Regions from separate parts of the Bradyrhizobium sp. USDA 3240 genome, predicted to be linked through region 2. Evidence: riboswitches for the same ligand, from Rfam matches in the RefSeq annotation. Region 2 holds a riboswitch; the other holds the start of a gene.
The links. Region 2 has a riboswitch for cobalamin ahead of metE (5-methyltetrahydropteroyltriglutamate--homocysteine S-methyltransferase). Riboswitches for the same ligand answer to the same signal wherever they lie in the genome.
Positions count from the first base shown of each region.

Region 1: it holds a riboswitch for cobalamin, as region 2 does, so the genes downstream of both, ACVIGA_RS16755 (TonB-dependent receptor) here and metE (5-methyltetrahydropteroyltriglutamate--homocysteine S-methyltransferase) in region 2, are expected to answer to the same signal.

Region 1 covers NZ_JBSSGD010000002.1:3,389,218-3,396,645, reverse strand. Annotated here, with positions in the region: gene ACVIGA_RS16775 (ABC transporter ATP-binding protein/permease) at 1-379, shown strand, start outside; gene ACVIGA_RS16770 (hypothetical protein) at 532-924, shown strand; gene ACVIGA_RS16765 (amidohydrolase family protein) at 1,078-2,568, shown strand; gene ACVIGA_RS16760 (CobW family GTP-binding protein) at 2,570-3,499, shown strand; cobalamin riboswitch at 3,728-3,924, shown strand; gene ACVIGA_RS16755 (TonB-dependent receptor) at 4,031-6,316, shown strand; gene ACVIGA_RS16750 (PepSY domain-containing protein) at 6,319-7,428, shown strand, end outside.
Region 2 covers NZ_JBSSGD010000002.1:5,823,190-5,830,617, reverse strand. Annotated here, with positions in the region: gene ACVIGA_RS28180 (IS110 family RNA-guided transposase) at 1-942, shown strand, start outside; partial or broken gene ACVIGA_RS28175 (IS66 family transposase) at 1,198-1,749, opposite strand; gene ACVIGA_RS28170 (IS30 family transposase) at 1,757-2,746, opposite strand; partial or broken gene ACVIGA_RS28165 (IS630 family transposase) at 2,769-3,262, opposite strand; gene ACVIGA_RS28160 (group II intron maturase-specific domain-containing protein) at 3,342-3,956, opposite strand; partial or broken gene ACVIGA_RS28155 (helix-turn-helix domain-containing protein) at 3,961-4,152, opposite strand; cobalamin riboswitch at 5,041-5,237, shown strand; partial or broken gene metE (5-methyltetrahydropteroyltriglutamate--homocysteine S-methyltransferase) at 5,339-7,428, shown strand, end outside.

The sequences.
Region 1 (7,428 bases), 2.4 Mb from region 2:
TGCCACTGAATTCCTGCGCCGGCTGCCTGAAGGCTTCGACGCCCAGCTCGGCGAGCGCGGCGTAACGCTGTCCGGCGGCCAGCGCCAGCGCATCGCGATCGCGCGCGCGATCCTGCGCGATGCGCCGCTGCTGCTGCTCGACGAGGCCACCTCGGCGCTCGACGCCGAGAGCGAGACGCTGGTGCAGACCGCGCTGGAGGAACTGATGCGTCATCGCACCACGCTGGTGATCGCGCATCGCCTGGCCACCGTGCTGTCCTGCGACCGCATCCTTGTGATGGACCAGGGCCGGATCGTCGAGCAGGGCACCCACGCCGAGCTGGTGGCGGCCAACGGCCTCTACGCGCGGCTGGCGCGGCTGCAATTCGAGGGGATTTGAGCGTATTCGGACTCCGTGCGCTCCGCCTATGCGATTCCTATGCGATCGCGCGCGCGCTCCTCTCGAAAACCTATTCCCGCGCAAGGATAGTCGCGCCGCGTCTGACCTCCCTCGACGGCCGAAGGAGCATCGGCGCGCGGGGTGTTCGACTGATGCGCGAGAATGCGACCGAACCGGAGAGCAAGCTGTTCCGGACCTGGCAGCTTGCCGTGCTGCGCTTCGCGGTGACGCTCGACGACGACGATCGGATGCACGCGCTCGGCGCGGCCGGCGAGGTCGACCGGCTGGGTGGCGCGGCCGATGACGGCTTCCACTTCTTCCGCCGGACGACCGCGGAGCTGTGCGCGGCGATCTCCAGTCGGGGGGCGGACCAGGACGCCATTATCCAGCGATTCCTGGCACAGATCGACAATGTCAGGCTCAAGCGCGCGGTCGAAGCGGCGATCGCCAGGGACCGCATGCCGCCGAAACTCGTGGCGAGCCGCGTCAAGCCCGGTGCCGATCTCTGGCGGGGCCTGCCTTCGCGACGTCCAACCGGAACGTAGGGAGGTCTCTCTGCAATCGCCATCACGGCGCGGCGGATATTCCGTCACAGCATGTCGCCACAACCGTGGCCCGGCTTGCTGCGATCAGTGCGATGCGCTTCTCTGTGCTCGAAAAGAGACCGGTCGGTGTCGGACAATGCGGGGAGTGGTGAGATGGGTGGTTTGGTGATCAGCGGCGGCCGGGTGGTGGATCCGGCCAGCGGGATGGACGCGATCGGCGACATCGCGGTTGTCGACGGCAAGATCGCCGCGGTCGGCACCGGGCTCGGCGGCGCCGAGCGGCAGATCGATGCCACCGGACTCGTGGTCGCGCCGGGCTTCATCGACCTGCACGCGCACGGCCAGACCATTCCGGCCGATCGCATGCAGGCGTTCGACGGGGTGACGACATCGCTCGACCTCGAGGCCGGCGTGCTGCCGGTGGCATCCTGGTACAAGCGCCAGGCCGAGAAGGGGCGGGTGCTGAACTACGGCGCCGCGGCCAACTGGGCGTTCGCGCGGATCGGCGCGATGACCGGCTCGAATTCGGAAAGCTCGCTGGAATCGTTCGGCGCAGCGATGCGCGATCGCCGCTGGATCGAGAACGTGGCGACCGAGGGCGAGGTCGGCGGTATCCTCGCGCGCCTTGCCAACGCCCTGAATGAGGGTGGCATCGGCATCGGTATTCTCAACGCCTATGCGCCGGGCGCCGGCGTGCAGGAACTGACTGCGGTGTGCCAGCTCGCGGCCAATCATGCGGTGCCGACCTTCACCCATGTCGCCTACATGTCCCGCATCGATCCCGAGAGCGCGGCCGAGGCCTATATCCGCCTGATCGGCTATGCCGGCGCGACCGGCGCGCACATGCACATCTGTCACTTCAACTCGTCGAGCAAGACGGACATCGAGCGCTGTGTGGCGCTGATCGCCAAGGCGCAGGCGCAGGGCCTGCCGATCACGGTGGAGGCCTATCCCTACGGCACCGGCTCCACCGTGCTGGCGGCGACCTTCTTCAGCGATCCCCAGTTCGAGGAGCGCAACGGCCTCGGCTATGATTCGGTGCAGCGCGTGACCGACGGTCACCGCTTCGGCAGCCGCGAGGAGTTGCTGGCCGCGCAGGCCGCGGAACCCTCGACGCTGGTGCTGTGGCATGTGCTCGATATCGAGAACAATCAGCATCATCGCGACCTGCTCGACATGGCGGTGCTGTATCCGGGCGGTGCGATCGCGTCCGACGCGATGCCGTGGACGCTGTCGGATGGCCGCCCCTACACCGGCGACGCCTGGCCGCTGCCTGACGATGCCACCTCGCATCCGCGTTCGGCCGGCTGCTTCACCCGCTTCATCCGCGAATGGGTGCGCGAGCGTCGGAAGGTGTCGCTGCTCGAGGGCATCCGCAAATGCGCGCTGATCCCGGCGGAAATCCTGTCCGCGAGCACGCCGGCAATGCGTGCCAAGGGCAGGCTGCAGGCGGGCGCCGACGCTGACGTCGTGGTGTTCGACTTCGAGACGCTCAGCGATCGCGCGACCTTCTCCGCGATGAACCGCCCGGCGGAAGGCGTGCGGCATCTCGTGGTCAGCGGCCAGCCGCTGATCAACGATGGGGTGCTTGACGTCGCCGCACGGCCGGGCCGGCCGGTGCGCCGGCCGATTGCCGGAGGCTGAGATGCCGGTCCCGATCCTGCTGGTCGCGGGTTTTCTCGGGGCGGGCAAGACCACGGTCGTCAACCATCTGCTGGCGCATGCGCAAGGGCGGCGCATCGCTGCGGTGGTCAATGATTTCGGCGCGATCAATATCGACGCGGAGCTGATCGCCGGCGCCAGCGACGGCGTGGTCAGCCTGAGCAATGGCTGCATCTGCTGCACGCTGGAAGGCGATCTGCTGCGCACGCTCGCAACCCTGCTGCGGCGTGATCCGCGTCCCGAATTCATCGTGATCGAGACCAGCGGGATCGCCGATTCTGCCGACATCGTGCGCAACCTGATGGATCCCGTGATCTGGAAGGAGGCGCCGCTAGAGGCGGTGCTGTGCGTGGTCGACGCGACGCAGCCTGCGGCGATGCTGAACGATGCGCTGCTGCGCTCGCAGCTGCGGGCGGCCGATGTGGTGGCGCTGAGCAAGGTCGATCTGGCCGATGCAGCCGCGTGCACAGCGATCCGCGATGCGGTGCGGGCGGTGCGTCCGGCGGCCGTGGTGGTCGATGCGCTGCATGGCGAGGTGCCGGCCGCGCTGCTGTTTCCGGCCGACCTCGATCAGGTGCCGGCGCCGCGCGAGACCGCGCCGCGACGGCCGGTATCCGACCGGTTCGAGACGCTGAGCTGGACCTCTGAATGGCCGGTGCGGTTGCCGCGCTTGCAGCAGGCGATCGGCAAACTGGCGCCGAAGCTGGCGCGGGCGAAGGGATTGTTCGAGACGGTGGAGCAGCCCGGACGGCTGACGGTATTTCAACTCGCCGGCGGACGCGCGACGCTGGCTGCCGGCGGCGTGCCGGCACCGGGCGTGCCGCGCACGCGAATCGTGTTCATCGCCGAAATGGGCGCGCTGTCGCGGGCCGAGATCGATGAGGTGATGCAGGGATGCGTCGAAGCCGAGTGATGCGAAGCTAGTTTCCCGTCACCCTGAGGAGCGCGAAGCGCGTCTCGAAGGGTCGACGGCCCGGCTGGTGGCCGTGCATCCTTCGAGGCTCGCTCCGCTCGCACCTCAGGATGACGGGGATAAGAAGTACCCGCGTCAGCCGCCGATGCCGCTGTGTCATCGCCGCAGCACCACCGCGCAAAGCATGTGTGCGACAATCGCGTCGAATTGACAGCCCATCCCGCACCACCTATCGTTTCTCTCGACGGTTCCCTTCGGGGATCAAAAGGGAATGCGGTGCGAGGGTAACCCCAATGCCGCAGCTGTCCCCGCAACTGTAAACGGCGAGCCTTTCGTCAATTTGCCACTGGGCCTTTCAGGCCCGGGAAGGCGTCGACAGGCGATGACCCGTGAGCCAGGAGACCTGCCGTCAGTCGTGGTCACACGCGAGCACATCGGGCGGGGGCGTCCTGGTGGGATCGGAGCATTGCCTTTCGGGCACTGCGCCACTCCGCGTTCGCGGTGACGTGCCACGTTACCGCGAGTCTTTTCATGTCTCCGTCCTCTCCCGCCGCGCGCCGTTGGCGCCTCGGTCTCGTTTGCTCCCTGTCATCGCTGCTGCTGCCCGCCGAGGGTTCGGCACAAACACCTCCACCCACGACGCTCGATCCGATCGAGGTCGCCCCCGCGACATCCGCAAGGCCCAAGCCTGCGGCACGAAGCAGCAATCCTGCCGCCGCATCGCGGTCACGCGCGAGACCTGCAACGGCGGCGGCAGCCGCTGGCGCGCCACATGCTGCGGTGTCAGGCGCTTCCGGATCGGCGTCGCCGACGCTCAACGCCACCACGCAGGGCGGCACCGGCAGCCGTCTCAATTTGACGCCGCTGCAGACGCCGGCCAGCGTCGAGATCATCACGGCGCAGACCATCGCCGAACGCGGCCAGCATAATGTGCTCGACGCCGTCACCCAGAATGCGGCTGGGTTCATCGCAACGCCGGCGCCCGGCAATGGCGGCCTGTCGTTCAGCACCCGTGGCTTTGCCGGCAGCAACTCGGTGATGACGCTGTACGACGGGACGCGCTTCTACGTCGGCTCCGGCACCCTGACGTTCCCCTACGACACCTGGTCGACGCAACGCATCGAGGTGCTGCGCGGCCCGGCCTCCGTGCTGTACGGCGAAGGCGCGATTGGCGGCGTCATCAACGTCGTTCCGAAGAAGCCGCAGGGCACGCCCTATAACGAGGCCGAGGTCTCGCTCGACAGCAACATGACGCGACGGCTGTCGGTGGACAGCACCGGGCCGATCAATCCCAATGTGTCGTACCGCATCAACGCCACCGGCAACATGTCGGACGGCTGGGTCGATCGCGACAAGACCTCGAATGCAGTGGTCTCCGCCGCCGTGCGCGTGCAGGCATCGGAAAATCTCGCCTTTACGCTCTCCGAAGACTATGGCGACCGCAGTCCGTCGCGCTATTTCGGCACGCCGCTGATCAACGGCCAGATCCAGGACGCGCTGCGTTTCAAGAACTACAACGCATCGGACAGCGCGATCCGCTACCAGGACAGCTGGACCCAGTTCAAGACCGAGTGGGATGTCGCCGACGGCATCAAGGTCAACAACACGCTGTATTATCTGAACAGCGAGCGGCACTGGCGCGATATCGAAAACTACACTTTCAACCCCAAGACGCAGCTGATCGATCGCACGAGCTATCTTGAGATATTCCACGATCAGAAGCAGGTCGGCAACCGCATGGATGCGACCTTCAGCGGCCACATCTTCGGCCTCGAGAACCGGTTCGTGACCGGTTTCGACGTCAATCACATCGAGTTCTTCCATACCAACAACTCAAGCGTTCCGTCCATTCCCACGAACTCCTCGGTCGCTCCCTATGTGTTTGATCCCGGGTCGTTCTTTGTGACCAAGTCTCCGACCACGCCGGGCTTCAATGCAAACGTCAATCAATACGCGCTGTTCGCCGAAGATCGGCTATCGCTGACCGATCAGTTGTCGCTCGTCACTGGCGTCAGGTACGATCGCCCTGAGGTCGACCGTACTGACTACAAGACACCGACGAACAGCTTCGAAACCACGCTGTCGGGCACGAGCTGGCGCACCGGCATCGTGTATGAGCCGATCAAGAACCTCGCGTTCTATGGCCAGTATGCGGTCGGCGTCGATCCGGTCGGCAACATCATCTCGCTGTCGGCCTCGCAAAAGACGTTTCAGCTGTCCACCGGCAAGCAGACCGAGTTCGGGGTCAAGCAATCGTTCCTGGGCGGCCGCGGCGAATGGACGCTGGCCGGCTATCAGATCGTCAAGAACAACCTGCTGGTTGCCGATCCCAGCACTCCCGGCGCTTCGCTGCAGATCGGTCAGCAATCATCCCGCGGAGTAGAGGCAACGGTCGGCCTGGCGCTGAACGACGGCTGGCGCATCGACACCAATGTCGCGATGTTGCAGGCCAAGTATGACAACAACACCCAGTCGGTCGGCGGCAAGCTCGTCAGCTATGCCGGCAATGTCCCGATCAACGTGCCGCAGAAGGTCGCCAACGTCTGGCTGACCTGGGACTTCGCGCCGAACTGGTCGGTCTATGGCGGCGTGCAGATGGTCGGTGCGATGTACTCAGACCTTGCCAACACCCAGTTGCGGCCGGGCTACAATGTGGTCAACGGCGGTGTCAGGTGGAAGCCGGATGACCGCACCACCGTCGCGTTCCGGGTCTACAATTTGTTCGACAAGGTCTACGCGGTGACCTCGAACGGGACGGGGCAGTGGCTGCTTGGCATGCCGCGCACCGCCGAATTGTCCGTCAACGTGAAGTTCTGACCATGCGCAAGGCTCTGATCCGGCGATCGCGGCGATGGCTCTATGTCGTCCATCGCTGGATCGGCATTGCGACGTGTCTGTTCTTCGCGATGTGGTTCATCTCCGGTCTCGTCATGATGTACGTGGCGTTTCCGCGCCTCACTGACAGCGAGCGCCTGTCCGCGCTCCCCGTCATTCTCTGGAACAAGGTGCAGGTCGCTCCCGATCGCGCGCTGGCGATCGCGGGCACGGAGCATTATCCGCGCGATCTCCGGCTCTCGATGATGGACGACGTTCCGGTCTATCGCGTGACCGGATGGAAGGGCGGCGCGGTCACCATCTCGGCGATCGACGGCAGCGTGATCGACCGGATCGCGCCCGACCAGGCGCTTGCCATTGCCCGGCACCACCCGCGTGCCGTGCAGCCGCAATTGCTCGATACCGTGACGCGCGATCAATGGTCGGTCACCGCACGCTTCGATCCGTTGCGGCCGCTCTATTTGATCGGCCTTGGCGACGCTGACGGCACCGAGCTCTATGTCTCCTCGCGCAGCGGCGAGATCGCGCTCGACACCACGCGGCAGGAACGTATCTGGAACTGGCTGGGCTCGATCCCGCACTGGATCTATCCGACCGTGTTGCGCAAGGACGGCCCGCTTTGGCGGGACGTGGTGCTGTGGATCTCGGGTGTGTGTCTGGTCGTCGCGGTCACCGGCTTCTGGATCGGCATTCTCCGCCTGCGGCTGACGCGCCGTTACGCTGATGGCGCCGTCTCGCCCTATCGCAGCTGGATGGCCTGGCATCACATCGCCGGCCTGATCGGCGGCATCTTCATCTTCACCTGGATGTTCAGCGGCTGGCTGTCGCTCAATCCCGGCGGCGCGTTCTCCGGCCGTGGCGTTATGCGCGAGATCGCAGCCGGATACAGCGGTCACGACACACCCGATATCGTTGCCGGCTTCCGGGCAGCGCCATCCGCGCAGGCCGTGGAAGCGCGCTACATCTGGATCGGCGGCCGCCCCCTGGTGATGCTCGACGACAGCAATGGCCGTCGAAGTCTTGCCGATCCCGTGACCGGCGCGCCCGTGACACTCTCGCAGGACGAGATCGTCGCGGCCGCCCGGCGCGCGATG
Region 2 (7,428 bases):
CGCGTCCACTTCTGTTACGAAGCCGGCCCGACTGGCTATGGTCTTTATCGCCTGATCCGGTCGCTCGGCCACCAATGCACGGTGGTGGCGCCGTCGCTGATCCCAAGGAAGCCGGGTGATCGTGTGAAGACGAACCGCCGGGACGCCGTTTCTCTCGCGCGGCTGCTACGCGCCGGCGAGCTGACGGCGGTATGGGTTCCCGATGAAGGTCACGAAGCGATGCGCGACCTCGTTCGCGCTCGATCGGCAGCGGTTGAGACGCTGCGCATCCACCGGCAGCAGGTGAGCGCCTTCATGCTCAAGCATGGCCGCACCTATCCCCGCAAAAAGGGCTGGACGATGCGCTATTTGCGTTGGCTCCAGGAACAACAGTTCGACCACCCCGCACATCAGATCGCGCTACAAGAAATGGTCGAAGCAGTTCGCGTCGCCAGGGACCGGGTCGACCGGCTCGAGCGCACGATCGAAGAGTTCGTCTCGACCTGGTCTCTGGAGCCGCTCGTGCGGGCGCTTCAAACATTGCGCGGCGTCGATCTGGTCGTCGCAGTGACATTCGCAACCGAGGTCGGTGACGTGAGCCGTTTTGAGGGCCCACGTCAACTTATGGGTTACCTCGGTCTGGTGCCAAGCGAGCGATCGACGGGAGAGGCTGTCAGACGTGGCGGCATCACCAAGGCCGGCAACGGCCGTGTTCGCCACATGTTGGTCGAAAGCGCCTGGACATATCGACACCCGCCGAAGATCGGCAAGACAAAACTATACCGGCTCGAACAGACGTCGCCAGCAGTGCGAGAGATTGCTTGGAAGGCGCAGAGCCGCTTGACGGCCCGGTACCGGAAGCTGGCGGCGCGCGGCAAACGAACGACGGTGGTCTGCACCGCTATCGCCCGTGAACTGGTGGGGTTCATGTGGGCGGTTGCCAGGCAAGTGCAGACAGCCTGATCGAGCGCCCTTATCATCGTGCATGGGCGGAGGCGGGACCACGGCAGAGGGAATGCCCGTCAGACGCTTTGTGGCCGGCAAGAGCGCCGACGCCCGCAGTAAGATAGGAGCAGACCTCGGACGCACAATCGGGAATGCGGTAGCCAACCCGCGCATCAGAGCTTGATCACCGACGTCCTTCGGTTCCGCCTCCACCTATGCACGACCATCTCTATGAATAGCCGATCGACGACGATCGGGGCGGTGCTCTGCGTTCTAATCCTTGACAGCGGACATCAGAGCGTCGTTCTCAGGCCACAGCTTTGAGGTCTTGACGGCAAAGGCCCACGGAAGCAGTTGATCGATGTCGCTGTTTGGATGGCCGTTGACGATCCTGGTGAGGGCGTCGGTCAGGTAAGCGAGCGGATCGACGTCGTTCAGCTTACAGGTTTCGACCAGGGAGGCGATGGCGGCCCAGTGCTCGGCGCCGCCGTCGGAGCCTGCGAACAGCGCATTTTTCCGGTTCAGCGTGATCGGACGGATCAAGCGCTCGACGACGTTGTTGTCAAGCTCGATACGGCCATCATCGATGAAGCGCGTCAGGCCATCCCAGCGTGTGAGCGCATAGCGGATGGCGTCGGCCAACTTGCCCTTTTGGCTGATCAACGCGAGCTTTGCGCGGAGCCATCGCTCGAAGGCTTCCGCCAGCGCCCGGATTGTCTGCTGCCGAACGAGACGGCGCTCCTCGGCGCCGCGGCCACGGATGTCCCTTTCGATGGCGTAGAACTCGGCGATATGCTTGAGCGCCTCGCTGGCATTGGGCGCGGGGATGGAGTCACGTGTGAAGTGCAACGATTGATTTGAGTTTGGAGAATGCCTCGGCGGGTGTCTTGAAGTCCAGGCATTCGCGTGGGGTATCGAGCCGCCTGAGGGCGGCTGCCGTAATGTACCTGAGGTCGGTTTTGCGTGGTAGAGAGCGTCGTAAGCGCCCGATGGAGTTTTCCACGCCGCCTTTTTGCCAGGGACTATGGGGATCGCAGAAGAAGGTTTGGACGCCGAGGGCGTTGTGAAGCCTGTGATGCTTGGCGAACTCGGTTCCGTTGTCGAAGCTGATGGTTTTGCGGATCGCCTGTGGAAGCTTGCCAAGTTGACGGGCGATGGTCCGAGGGGTGAGGACAGCTTTCCGATCGCGTGGATGCAGCACGATGCTGAAGCGGGCTTGTCGCCGGTGGAGAACCAGCAATCCTTGGCCATATCGCGCGAACAGCATGAAGTCGGCTTCCCAATGACCCGGCGTCCCGCGGCCTTCGACCTCGGAGGGTCGTTCATCGATCGAGCGCCGTTGTTTAATGAAGCTGGCAGGGCTGCCGCCTGGGCGTCGCCGGCGCCCTCGTCTGAGTTTATGGCGCGGCAGCAGGCGGTGCCAGTAATCCTTCTGGGCCGTACGATGATAGATGAAACGATAGATTGACTCGTGGCTGATCATGACGCGACCATGCTCTCGCGCCAGTCGACCAGCGATCTGCTCCGGCGAATGTCCCATCGCAAGGCTTTTGCCGACGCAGTCCCGCAGGGCCGGCTGGCGCGCCAGCTTGAAGCGGCCATCCTGCCGTCGCCGACGTTCGGCCAATTGTTGAGCCCGGACAGGTTCGTAACCGCCCCTCCAGACCTTGGTAGGCCGCGAGTTGCGCTTCAGCTCCCGACTTATCGTCGACGTCGCGCGGTCAAGCGCAGACGCAATATCGTTTCGAGATTTACCGCCTGCAGCCAGGCGGTAAATCTCAACGCGCTCTTCAAGGCTGAGCTGGCCATAACATTGTCCCATCGCCACAACACCCTAGAGCGTTTCACATTTTGACTGAAGCATAACCGACGTTTGCGAAGTAGTTTGGCATTCGCGAGGCTGGATGTCCTGAACGAGGTGACCGATTTGGCGCCAAGTGTCTTCGACGGTGCGCCTCTGAGCCTGCCGCATCCAGTGTTTGATCTTGGAGAAGGCCTGTTCGATCGGGTTGAGGTCGGGCGAGTATCGCGGCAGGTACCAGGGCCTGGCGCCAGCAGCCTGGATCATCTGCCTGACAGCTTTCGACTTGTGGCTTCCGAGGTTGTCGAGAATGACGATGTCGCCTTCGCGCAGGGTTGGCAGGAGAAGGTGCTTCACATAAGCGCAGAAGCATTCGCCGTTGACGGGGCCGCCGAAGACGCAGGGTGCCGTGAGTTGGTCATGGCGGAGCGCGTCGAGGAATGTGAGGGTACGCCAGTGACCGTGCGGGGCGAAGCCGCGCAGGCGTGCGCCCTTGCGGCGCCAGCCCCGCAAAGGGGCCATGTTGGTCTTGATCCAAGGGTGAGTAGGCCGGGGGATTTTCACCCCCGGCCTCTCGCAGAACGGTGCGTGAACCTCTCGGTTCACACCGCTCCCGTCAGGTGAACGTGGTCGTTCCGAAGAACTGCCAGTGCACGAACAGCTCCGCGTTATTCCGAGCCAGCTTTCGCAAGAACAGCGAAGCACCGGTTTTGTGGAGCCGGAAGCGCTTGTACTTTCGCATGATCCACGCCTTCAGCTTCTGATTGACGTAGTCGACCAGAGAGAACAGCGCTGAACGGCTGAACCGACCATAATAACCTATCCACCCCCGGAGGAGTGGATTGATCTGTTGGGCAATCTCAGCCAGCGTCCCCGGCGTTTGCCGGGGAATGTGCACGCTTCGGATCGTTGCTCGCATGGCCTTCAAAGCTGTCGGACTGACCGCCGGGGTGTATCCACAAAAGAATTCCTTCCGCTGTGACGTTGCCACCTGCCGCGGCCTGAACTGATATCCGAGAAAGTCAAACTTGACCCTCTGATACGTTCGCCGACGCCTGTTGTCCATGCAATAGACGATCTGCGTCTTTGTCGGGTGCATCTGAAGTCCGCACACCTCCAACCTCGCCTGAAGCTCCGCCCTAATGGCCTCTGCTTCTTGCTCGGTCCGGCAGTGCACCAGTCCGTCGTCGGCATACCGACACCAAGGGAGGTCGGGATGTGTCCGCGCCATCCAGATCAAGCACGGGCTTGCGGTGACCGCCCATCTTGCCAGGCGCAACCGAGCCGGTCGCCCGCTGCCGCTGTGACCACTTCACAACCGACGAGACCGCAACACCAAACCGTTCCGCCACAGATCGGCAGCTCTCGCCCGCTAAAACCGACGCCACCACACGCTCGCGAAGATCCAGGGAAAGAGGTCGGGTCATGCGATGCTGGCCTCCAATCCAGTCAGCATCTTGAATCATAAACCGCCAAAAACCGGAATTCCCTCCGATTCAGTTAAGCAATGAAATGCTCTAGTTGCAGCGCCAGGCAGATGTGCTTGGCACTCAAAGGCCCACAACGATACGAAACCGCCCATCAGCGCCGGGCGTTTGGAACAGACGCCGCCGAAGTGCACGCTTTAAGCAGGCGGGCATTTACTCGCTGGCATGCGCGATCGCTCGTGTCGGCCGGCGCATATCGTGCTCTTCAATCGACCGGAAGATGCGGCCTCGACGCAAGTCCTGTCCTCCGCAAGCAGGTAGAGGCGCCGAGCCGTGCTAGCCTCGGCTTGAGCCGATCAATAGTTTCGAGAGAAACTGTCGAGCGGTGTTACTCAAGAGCGGTCTTACCATCAACCCGAACAGGCCGACCGCCGAGACGGCAACAGCAAAGACACCGAGGGCACTCCAAACAGCCATTTTCATTGCGAGCCGGTCTCCTTGGTTTGGTTGATATGCTTGCCTGGGCAGTATCGCCAAAAAATGTCCGAGTGACGCCTACCAGAAATGGCTGGCATCACAGAACCACCTCGCGCCGCGTATGCTATCTTATTCGGTGGATCGTTGATTGCTTGGAGAAGGCAGCGCAGCGCGCCGTGCGCGATGAACCGGGGCCAGCTTGCATGAAAGCCGTCTGTTCGACCAAGTGGTCCTCGGTGCAAAGGCGGCGTATTCGGATTTGTCGCTGCCCACGCGGAGGGACTTTCGGGATGTCATCCGATGTCCGTGATTGTAGAGCGACTTCTGCATCGAGTATGAACGGGGGGCATGCCGCTAGGCACATTAGCAGATCGCAACATGACGCGAGGTTGACGGAATATCCCTTTTGCCGATAATTGAAGGTGTCGAGGTTCTCCGGTCTCATTAGGCCGGAGCTAAGAGGGAAGCCGGTGTCAATTCCGGCGCTGTCCCCGCAACTGTGAGTGGCGAGCTGTCCAACGAAGGCACTGAAGCCTGACGGTTTCGGGAAGACCGGATAGCAGCGCTGAGCCGCGAGCCAGGAGCCCTGCCCCGCCACTATCTTCGTCCACCGGCGGGTGTCCCGGTGGTGCGCCAAGCAGCGGTCGCTCGCGCGGCTTCTTCTGCCTGCGTCCGCCATGGCCTTTGCCACCAATATGGGGTTAACGCTATGTCTCTTCTCTCTCTTCCGGTTGCCACACTCGGAACGCCACGCATCGGTCCAAGGCGAGAGCTCAAGGTTGCGCTCGAAATTTACTGGGCCGGAAAAATCGCCGAACAGCAGTTGCTCGAGGATGCAGCTGGCCTACGTGCCGCAAATTGGGCTCGCCAGAGGTCTCTCGGTGTCACCGTGATCCCATCGAACGATTTCTCACTGTACGACCAGGTGCTCGACACCAGTGTCATGGTTGGTGCCATGCCAGAAGCCTACGAGCCGAATGCCGGATCCATTTCGCTCAAGACATACTTCGCCATGGCACGCGGGGCACAATGCGACGGTCAGGATGGGAGTTGCGGTCACCCGTCGCGTGGATATGGCGCACCCGCGCAGGAGATGACCAAATGGTTCGACACCAACTACCATTACATGGTCCCGGAATTTCACCCGGGGCAGACTTTCAGACTATCCTCTCGCAAACCAATCGAGGAGTACGAGGAAGCCAAGGCCCTTGGCTTTCAGACGCGCCCTGTCCTGATAAGGGCCGGTTACATTCTTGAAGCTTGGCAAGAGTGCCGATCCTGCGTTCCAGCCACTGTCACTGCTAGATGACCTGATACCGGTCTATATTGAGCTTTTGAAGGAATTGGCCAAACGCGGGGCAAATTGGGGTCAATTCGACGAACCTTGCCTAGTCCTTGATCTGGATGAGAGTTCGCGAAAATCCTTGGTACATGCTTATGACCGGCTCGCAGGAAGGGCCGGCCATCAAGATCATGGTTGCAAGCTATTTCGGTGGCCTCTGCGACAATCTGGACGCTGCCCTGCGCCTGCCTGTTGCCGGGCTGCACGTCGATCTGGTTCGCGCGCCAGAGTTATTGAGCCAGATCATTGCGAGTGGCGAGTGACCTCGTCATGTCGCTCGGCGTCATAGACGGTCGGAATGTTTGGCGATCGAATTTGTCGGCGTTCCGCCAGCGACTGGCCTCCGCGATTGCGAAGCTTGGTAAGGACCGCGTACAGATCGCCCCATCCTGCTCGCTGCTTCATGTGCCGGTCGATGTTGAACTCGAGACCGGGCTCGCCTCCGACGTCAAGAGCTGGCTTGCTTTCTCGGTTCAGAAGATGCGTGAGCTTGCGACCTTGGCGCGGGCACTCGCAGGCGACCAGAATGTTGCGAAAGCTCTTGTGGAATCGGAGTGTGCCGCAGCCGTCCGCGGGACGTCGCCGAAGATCCGAGATGCCAATGTCGTTGTCCGGCTGAGTGCGATCAACCAGGCCATGCGCCGGCGGCCCAGCCCATTTGCCAGTCGGGCCGAGATCCAACGCAAGCGCTTCGGGCTTCCAGCGTTCTCGACCACGACCATCGGATCGTTTCCTCAGACCTCAGAGGTCCGTAATACCCGGGCGGCGCATGCGCGAGGCGCGATGAGCGACGAGCAATACGACAAGTTCCTCAAGGAAGAGACGGCGCGCGCCGTACGTTGGCAGGAAGACATCGGTCTGGACGTGCTCGTCCATGGCGAGTTTGAGCGCAATGACATGGTGCAGTACTTCGGCGAGCAACTCTCCGGCTTCGCATTTACCAAAAACGGTTGGGTGCAATCCTATGGCTCGCGCTGTGTCCGGCCGCCGATCCCGTTTGGAGATGTCTCGCGGCCGAAGCCGATCACGGTGGACTGGTGGCGCTATGCGCAGTCACTAACCAAAAGGCCGATGAAGGCGATGTTGACCGGACCAGTAACGATCTTGAACTGGTCGTTTGTTCGCGGGGATATTCCCCGAAGCGAAGTCTGCCGTCAGATTGCGCTCGCAATTCGAGATGAAGTTAGAGATCTCGAGAATGCGGGTGCTTCCGTGATCCAGATCGATGAGGCTGCACTACGCGAAGGCTTGCCATTGCGTCGTGCGCAGTGGACCGTTTACCTCGAGTGGGCTGGAGATTGCTTCCGCATCTGCTCATCGGGCGTCGCCGAACAAACTCAGATTCATACCCACGTGTGTTACTCAGAATTCAACGACATCATCCATGCGATTGCTGCCATGGACGCAGATGTCATCTCGATTGAGACTTCGCGATCGAAGATGGAACTGCTCGACGC